2 regions of the Oerskovia enterophila genome follow, and region 2 is predicted to be linked to the other one. Evidence: riboswitches for the same ligand, from Rfam matches in the RefSeq annotation. Region 2 holds a riboswitch; the other holds the start of a gene.
The links. Region 2 has a riboswitch for S-adenosylmethionine ahead of ACIPWA_RS11830 (LLM class flavin-dependent oxidoreductase). Riboswitches for the same ligand answer to the same signal wherever they lie in the genome.

Region 1 (4,243 bases), on a different contig from region 2:
GACGTTCGAGGCCCCCGTGATCGCGACGAGCGCGTACGGGAAGCGCGACAGCTCGGCGCGCAGCCCGGACAGGGTCTCGGCGACCGTCGCACCGCCGACCAGGACCGTGGCCCCGCCCGTGCGCTGCCACGGCAGGAGGTTCGCGTGGTGCTCGACGTCCAGCACGAGCACACGGCCCGGCGAACCGTCGGCCTGGGCCGGGACGCAGCCCGCGAGCAGGTTGAGCGAGTCCGTGGTGTTGCGCGTGACGATCGTGACGTCGTCCTCGCGGGCTCCGACGAACGCGCCGATGGTCTGGCGCGCGGCCTCGTAGAGCGCGGTCGACACCTGGGACAGGTAGCCCGCGCCGCGGTGCACGCTCGCGTAGAGCGGCAGGACCTCGTTGACGCGGTCGGCCACGACCTGCAGCGCCGGGGCCGACGCCGCGACGTCGAGGTTGGCGTACGGGACGCTGCGCCCGTCGACGAGGGGGACCAGGGTGTCGCTGCCCACGACGGGCAGCACGGCACACGAGGTAGGGGCTTCGATGACTGCGTGTGCGCTCATGGCACGTCCTCCGGTGGTCGTCGGAGTTCGCCCTGCGGCCCCTCCGCGCTTGCCCCCCTCCTTGTAGAGAGGGACCTGGTCGTCACCCGGGGCACCCCGCCGCGGAGGAGGGTTGCCGGCCAGCAAACCGGGGTTTTGCGCTGGCACTCATGACCTGGTGTCAAGGATGGGCGAGGCCCGCAGAGCGTGTCAACCGGTGGGCACGGCGTCTCGGATGGTGGGCAGAGGGTGCCTGTCAGGCGGGCGAACCCGCTCAGCGAGGCGACGCGTCCGCGAGCGCCTGAATGTGTCGCGCGTCGGCCCGGTACATGGCCGCGTGCTCCCGGAAGTCGTCCCGCCCGGTCGCTGACGCCCTCTCGTCGGTGAAGGCCGCGAGCTCGTCGAGCCGCGCGACCACGACGGTCAGGACCTCGCGACGCGAGTACCGCATCCCGTACGCGGCGACCAGGGCGTCGAGCCGCGCCAACGGGTCCAGCCGCCCGACGACGTCGGCTCCCTCCCCGTCCCCGGCGTCCGCCACGAGGGGCACGAGCCGGTAGCCGAGGTAAGCCAGGTCCCAGATCCGGGGGCCGGGGCTCGCGGTATCGAAGTCGATGAGCCCGACGACGACCCCGTCGCGAAAGACCAGGTTGTACGGGGCGACGTCGTTGTGGCACACGACCTCGGCGGGCTCGTGTGGTGCGCTCTGCCAGACGGGTGGCGCGGGCGCGTCGCCCGCGGCGAGGAAACCGACGCTCGCGTCGTGCACGCGCCGCAGCAGCGCGCCCGCGTCACGGAGCACCGACTCGTCCCAGACCCACAGGGGAAGGGGGTAGTTCGCGACGTCGCCCGGGAGGTAGGACAGGACCTCGCGCCCCTGGTCGTCGGTCCCCAGCGGCTCGGGCACCTCGGTGACGCCGCTCGCCCGCAGGTGCGCCAGGAGGGCCTGGACCGTGGGTGTCCACGGCCCGGCGGTCCGGCGGACCGTGTCACCGCTCCGCACGACGGTCGAGGAGTTGCCCCCGGTCAGGACCTCCTCGGGCGGGCTCTGCTCACGACCGCCTGCCGTGAGATAGAGGGCTTGCGTCGAGGTAGAGGCCCCGAGCCCGCTGTCTCGACGGGAATCCTCTACCTCGTGGCGGCGCGCAGGGTGCTCCATGCGCAGCAACCTATCCCCTGCCCACCCTGCGAGACACCCGTTTCACTCCGTGGGAACGGTGACGTACGATCCGACGCAACCATCCAGAGCGGCTGAGTGACTTGGCACGATGACGCCGCAGCAACCCCCCGGTGACGGGCGAGGGTGCTACCGCCACGACCGATGGAGGATCACCATGAGTGCCCCCGACCGCGCGACCGCTGCACCGGTCCCCGACGCCCGGCCCGCCGCCGGCTACGCCGGCGACATCACGCCCCAGCAGGCGTGGACCCTTCTCCAGGCCGACCCGCACGCCGTCCTCGTCGACGTCCGCACCGACGCCGAGTGGCGCTTCGTCGGCGTCCCCGACCTGTCCTCGACGGGCCGCGAACCGGTCCTGACCCAGTGGGTCACGCTCGACGGCCGGCCCAACCCGTCGTTCGTCACGGACCTCGCTGCGGCCGGCGTGACACCCGAGACCCCCGTCGTGTTCCTGTGCCGCTCGGGAGCCCGTTCGATCGGCGCGGCCAAGGCCGCGACCGCCGCCGGCCTGGGCCCCGCGTACAACGTCCTCGAAGGCTTCGAAGGAGCGCTCGACGGCGCCGGTCACCGTGGTTCCGACGGCTGGCGCGCAGCGGGCCTCCCCTGGAAGCAGTCGTGAGCGCCGGCACCGGGGACGGCGTCCTGCGCATCCCCGCCGGGATCCCGGGCGGCTCGGGCCGCGGCCCGCTGCCCCGCTCGGTGCGGCCCGACACCCTCGCGGTGCGCGGCGGCCACGCTCGCTCCGACTTCGAGGAGACGAGCGAGGCGCTCTTCCTCACGCAGGGCTACGTCTACGGGAGCGCCGCCGAGGCCGAGGCCGCCTTCGCGGGCGAGGTCGACCGCTTCATCTACTCGCGCTACGGCAACCCGACCGTGCACACGTTCGAGGAGCGGCTGCGACTCATCGAGGGCGCCGAGGCCTGCTACGCCACGGCGTCGGGCATGTCCGCGGTCTTCACGTCGCTCGCGGCCCTGGTCGGTTCCGGGTCGCGCATCGTCGCGGCCCGCGCCCTGTTCGGCTCGTCGCTCGTGATCTTCGACGAGATCTTCGCCAAGTGGGGCGTGCGCACCGACTACGTCGACGGTCACGTGCTGTCGCAGTGGGAGGAGGCGTTGTCGACCCCCGCGGACGTCGTCTTCTTCGAGACCCCGTCCAACCCCATGCAGGACGTGATCGACGTGCGCCGCGTGAGCGACCTCGCGCACGCGGCGGGGGCCGTCGTCGTGCTCGACAACGTGTTCGCGACCCCCGTGCTGCAGAAGCCGCTCGAGCTCGGCGCGGACGTCGTCGTGTACTCGGCGACCAAGCACATCGACGGCCAGGGACGCGTGCTCGGCGGCGCAATCCTGGGGTCCGAGGAGTACGTCAAGGGCCCGGTCCAGACCTTCATCCGCAACACCGGACCCTCGCTCAGCGCGTTCAACGCGTGGGTCCTGGTCAAGGGCCTCGAGACCCTGTCGGTGCGCGTCAAGGCCCAGAACACCGCGGCCCTCCAGGTCGCGACCGCGCTCGAGGAGCTGCCCGGCATCACGGCCGTGCGCTACCCGTTCCTCGCCTCGCACCCCCAGGTCGAGCTCGCCAAGGCCCAGCAGAGCGGCGGCGGGACGGTCGTGACGTTCAACCTCGACGTGCCCGGCGCCGACGACCCGGGCACGGACGCCGAGCTCCTCAAGAAGCGCACGTTCCAGTTCCTCGACGCCCTGCAGATCGTGGACATCTCCAACAACCTGGGCGACGCCAAGTCCCTCATCACGCACCCCGCGACCACGACGCACCGCAAGCTGGGCGCGGAGGGCCGTGCCGCCGTCGGGATCGCGGAGACGACCGTGCGCCTGTCGATCGGCCTCGAGGACCCGCTCGACCTGATCGAGGACGTCGAGCAGGCGCTCGCCGCGCGCTGAGCCGCCCGCCGCACCGCTGGGTGCGGAGTTCTTGCGCGAAATGCCCGGCGTGTCGCGCAAGAACTCCGCACCCAGCGACAGCAAGCAGGAATACCCCGACCGCCTCCCGGGGTTGGACCTGGCGATGACTACCTCGCCGCGCCTCTCCGTCCTCGACCTCGTCCCCGTCCGTTCGGGACAGTCAAGCTCCCAGGCCATCGCCGCGTCCCTGGACCTCGTGCGCCTCGCCGACCGCCTCGGCTTCACGCGCTACTGGTTCGCCGAGCACCACAACATGCCAGCGGTCGCCGCGTCCGCCCCGCCCGTCATGATCGCGGCGGCCGCCGCGGTGACCGAACGGATCCGCGTCGGCTCGGGCGGCGTCATGCTCCCCAACCACGCGCCGCTCGTCGTGGCCGAGCAGTTCGCGGTCCTCGAGGCCATGGCCCCGGGACGCGTCGACCTGGGGATCGGCCGGGCGCCCGGCAGCGACCCCGTCGTCACGGCCCTGCTCCGCAGCAGCGGCCCCACGTCCGACGTCGACCGCTTCCCCCAGCACGTCCAGGACATCCGCTCGCTCATGAGCGCCGAGGGCGCCTCGGTCCGCCTCACGAGCGGACAGGTCTACGACGTGCACGCAACCCCGGCCGCCGAGTC
Region 2 (4,243 bases):
CTGCGCGACGCTCGAGCCGGGCCGCGACCCCATCTCGGACCTCGAGGCCCTCGAGGCCGAGCTGGCCGCCTACTCGGGCGACCTCGACGGTTCGGGCGTCGTGGGCGGGCTCCCGCTCAACGAGCGCCCGCGCCTCGTCGTGCTCAACAAGATCGACGTGCCCGAGGCGCGCGAGCTCGCCGACCTGGTCCGCCCCGACCTCGAGGCCCGCGGCCTGCAGGTCTTCGAGATCTCGGCAGCGAGCCACGAGGGCCTGCGCCAGCTGACCTACGCGCTCGCCGGGCTCGTCGACACGGCGCGCCGCGAGACCCCCGCGCCCGCTCCGGTGCGCACGATCCTGCGCCCCAAGGCCGTCGACGACGCCGGGTTCACGGTCACCCACAAGAACGCGGGCGACGGCACGTTCTACTTCGAGGTCCGCGGTGCCAAGCCCGAGCGCTGGGTCCGTCAGACCGACTTCGCGAACGAGGAGGCCGTCGGCTACCTCGCGGACCGTCTCGCCCGCCTGGGCGTCGAGGAGAAGCTCTTCAAGGCCGGGGCGGTCGCCGGCGACGAGGTGCGGATCGGGTCCGAGAAGAACGCCGTGGTCTTCGACTGGGAGCCCACGCTCATCACCGGCTCCGAGCACCTCGGCGGACCCCGCGGCACCGACCTGCGCTTCGACGACCACTCGCGCCCCACGCGCAACGACAAGCGTCGCGAGTACAACGAGCGCATGGACGCCAAGGCCGAGGCCCGCGCAGAGCTCTGGACCGAGCGCGAGTCCGGTCACTGGACGGACCCCGAGAAGGACTGACCTCCGGACACGGTGCCGCAGCGACGGGCCGAGCGGTCGGGTGCCCCGACCTCCGACTCCCGCGCCGGTGCTGTCGCCCACGACGTCCGCCCGCAGGGCGGGTACGGCCCCTCGGGTCGTGCCCGCCCTGTGGCGTACCGGTCGAGCGACGACCACCGCCCGGGTGGGACGGGAGCGGGAGGTGGGCGACGTCGTCGGGCGGGCTCACGCTGGAGAAGCTGTCAGAAGTGCACCGGGCCATGCGCCGGTGCAGTTCTGACACCACGGCGCGGCGGGGTCCATGCCGTCTCACCCCGGGGTGTCACACGGTGACATGACTCCGCGCCCGGGCGCCCGGCGCGCGATGATGTCCCGGTGAATGCGCTCTCCGCACGCTCCCAGGTCGCCACGGCCCACCGGGTCGTCGTCAAGATCGGCTCCTCCTCGCTCACCGGACCGGACGGGCACCTCAGCGTCCCGGCCCTGCACGCGCTCGTCGACGTCATCGCCGCGCGGCACGCCGCGGGCGGGCAGGTCGTGCTCGTGACGTCCGGGGCGATCGCGGCGGGGATCGGTCCGCTCGGCCTCAGCGCCCGACCACGCGACCTCGCCACGGCCCAGGCCGCGGCCTCGGTGGGCCAGGGCCTCCTGGTCGCCCGGTACGCCCAGGCGTTCGCCGAGTACGGCATCCGCGTGGGGCAGGTCCTCCTCACGGCCGAGGACACCATCCGCCGCGGGCACTACCGCAACGCGCAGCGCTCGCTCGAGCGGCTCCTCGACCTGGGCGTCGTGCCCGTCGTCAACGAGAACGACGCGGTCGCGACCGACGAGATCCGCTTCGGCGACAACGACCGCCTCGCGGCGCTCGTCTCGCACCTGGTCCGCGCCGACGTCATGGTGCTGCTGACCGACGTCGACGGGCTCTACGACGGCCCGCCCTCGCGCCCCGGCACCCAGCGCATCCGCGAGGTCCGCTCGCCGCTCGACCTCGAGGGCATCGAGGTCACGGGGCGCGGCAGCTCGGTCGGGACGGGCGGCATGCTCACCAAGCTCGAATCCGTGCGCATCGCGACCGGCTCGGGCATCCCGGTCGTGCTGACCAAGGCCGCGAACGCCGAGGGCGCGCTCGCCGGGCGCGAGGTCGGGACCTGGTTCGCCGTGACGGGCAAGCGCACCACGCGCCGACGCCTGTGGCTCGCGCACGCCGCGCGCACGCGGGGGCGCCTCGAGCTCGACGAGGGGGCCGTGACCGCGGTCCTGGGCGGGAGGGCCTCGCTGCTGCCCGCGGGCGTGGTCGGGGTCACGGGCGACTTCGACGCGGGCGACCCCGTCGAGCTCGTCGCGCCCGACGGGCGCGTGATCGCGCGCGGCCTCGTGGCCTTCGACTCGACCGACATCCCCGACCTCCTCGGTCGCTCGACGCACGAGCTGCGCGACAAGCTCGGCGAGGGCTACGACCGCGAGGTCGTGCACCGCGACGACCTGGTGCTCGTGGGGCGCAGGCGCAAGGCGTCCTGAGGGCGGCTCGCGGCGCACTGCAGCGCGCCGCAGCGCTCGGTCCCACGACGGGGCCCGGAGACCTGGAACGGTCTCCGGGCCCCGTCTCTCGTTTGCGTTGTCTCATGGAGTGGGACGCCGCTCTCACTCCTTGACTGCACGGCGCCGGGAGGCTTTCCTGTGCGGCAGGTGAAGAGCGCCAGCGCCAAGACCCGGCTCGCTGGCCAGCAACCCTTCGATGTGACGGGGTGCTCCGGGCAGGACCTGACCGCGCCGACAGGTCGCGGTAAGCACACGACGTGACGAACGACCCCCGTCCACGGGTTCCTGTGGCGTGCCCGGGGACGGGCGGGACCCGCACGTCGTCCGACCGAAGGACGCACCATCGTGAGCCAGAGCACCCCGGCGATCTCCTCGCTGGCCTTCCTCACCCCCGGGAACTTCCCGGACGACGACCCCGCCAGCGGTCTCGAGGCGACGCTGCGGCTGTTCGAGCGCGCCGAGGCCTGGGGGTTCGACGGAGCGTGGGTCCGCCAGCGGCACCTCGAGCACGGGATCTCGTCGGCGACCGTCTTCCTCGCAGCGGCGTCCCAGCGCACGAGCACGATCGAGCTGGGGACCGGCGTCATCCCGATCGGGTACGAGAGCCCGTTCCGCCTCGGGGAGGACCTCTCGACCGCCGACGTCCTCGCGCAGGGGCGCCTCCAGGTGGGCCTGAGCGCGGGCCGTCCGCCGCACGCCGACCTGATCGGTGACCTGGTCTTCGACGGGGACTGGGAGTCCCACGACTTCTCGCACGCACGCATCGAGCGGCTCGCGGCCAACCTGTCGGGCGGTTTCATCGGCGACGAGGACACCGTGGTGCACTCGCCCGGGAACGTCCAGCGGCCCCGGCTGCAGCCGCACAGCCCGGGGCTCGTCGACCGCCTCTGGTACGGCGCCGGCTCGCGCCGGTCGACCGAGTGGGCCGCGCGCAACGGGCTCAACCTCCTGACCGGCAACATCGTGGCAGGCGAGGAGTCGGACGACTTCGTCACCGCCCAGCTCGCGAACCTCGCCGCCTACCGCGCGGGGCGCGGCGACGGGCGGCCCACGCGGGTCGCGCTCGGGCGGGTCATCGTGCCGACCGACAGCGCCGACGCCTCGTCGCGCCGACGCTACCGAGCCTTCGAGGAGTCGCGCCGAGCCCGGACCCTCGCCCCGCAGGGCGAGCGCCGGACGCTCTTCGCGCCCGATCTCGTGGGGCCCAGCGAGGAGATCCTCGAGCGGCTCGTGGCGGACGCCGTCGTGGGCGAGGTCAGCGAGCTGCGCCTCGAGCTGCCCTACGAGCTCAGCGACGAGGAGTACGAGCAGATCCTGCACGACGTCGCGACGCTCGTCGCCCCGGCCCTCGGCTGGGCGCCGGCCACGGACCGTGCGGGAACGGCCGGCTCGACCGTGCCGGGATCGCCGCTCGTCGAGCGGACCGCCGCCGCCGTCGCCGTCGGCGCCTGACGGAGGAGGAGAACCACCATGGGACGCTATCTCGCGACGCGACTGGCCCAGGCGGTCGGCGTGCTCTGGGCCGCCTACACGGTGTCCTTCATCGTGCTCTACGCCCTGCCTGGCGACCCGGCCCAGCTCATGGCCGGGGCAGACGCCAACGACATCACCCCCGAGCAGCTCGATGCGCTCAGGGCAGAGCACGGCCTCGACCGCCCGCTCGTGGTCCAGTACTTCTCGCAGCTCGCTGGGCTCTTCCGTGGCGACCTCGGCCAGTCGATCAGCACGGGGCGCCCCGCCGCGGACCTCATCGTCGAGGCGATCCCACCGACCGTGCAGATCGCCGCGGCCGGTCTGCTGCTCGCGGTGGTGCTCGGCGGAGGGCTGGCCGTCGCGGCCACCTACACCCGGTTCCGCGGTCTCGGGCAGCTGCTCCTCGGGCTGCCGCCGCTCGGGGTCGCGATCCCCGCCTTCTGGTTCGGCCTCCTG

Region 1: another riboswitch for S-adenosylmethionine. It lies ahead of ACIPWA_RS13945 (rhodanese-like domain-containing protein); the one in region 2 lies ahead of ACIPWA_RS11830 (LLM class flavin-dependent oxidoreductase).

Annotation. Positions count from the first base shown of each region.
Region 1 covers NZ_JBIVFZ010000004.1:195,717-199,959, forward strand. The annotation lists gene ACIPWA_RS13935 (aminotransferase class V-fold PLP-dependent enzyme) at 1-546, opposite strand, end outside; SAM riboswitch class IV at 587-701, opposite strand; gene ACIPWA_RS13940 (phosphotransferase enzyme family protein) at 800-1,684, opposite strand; SAM riboswitch class I at 1,761-1,853, shown strand; gene ACIPWA_RS13945 (rhodanese-like domain-containing protein) at 1,860-2,324, shown strand; gene ACIPWA_RS13950 (O-succinylhomoserine sulfhydrylase) at 2,348-3,607, shown strand; gene ACIPWA_RS13955 (LLM class flavin-dependent oxidoreductase) at 3,732-4,243, shown strand, end outside.
Region 2 covers NZ_JBIVFZ010000003.1:558,532-562,774, reverse strand. The annotation lists gene obgE (GTPase ObgE) at 1-796, shown strand, start outside; gene proB (glutamate 5-kinase) at 1,151-2,293, shown strand; SAM riboswitch class IV at 2,461-2,571, shown strand; gene ACIPWA_RS11830 (LLM class flavin-dependent oxidoreductase) at 2,660-3,766, shown strand; gene ACIPWA_RS11825 (ABC transporter permease) at 3,785-4,243, shown strand, end outside.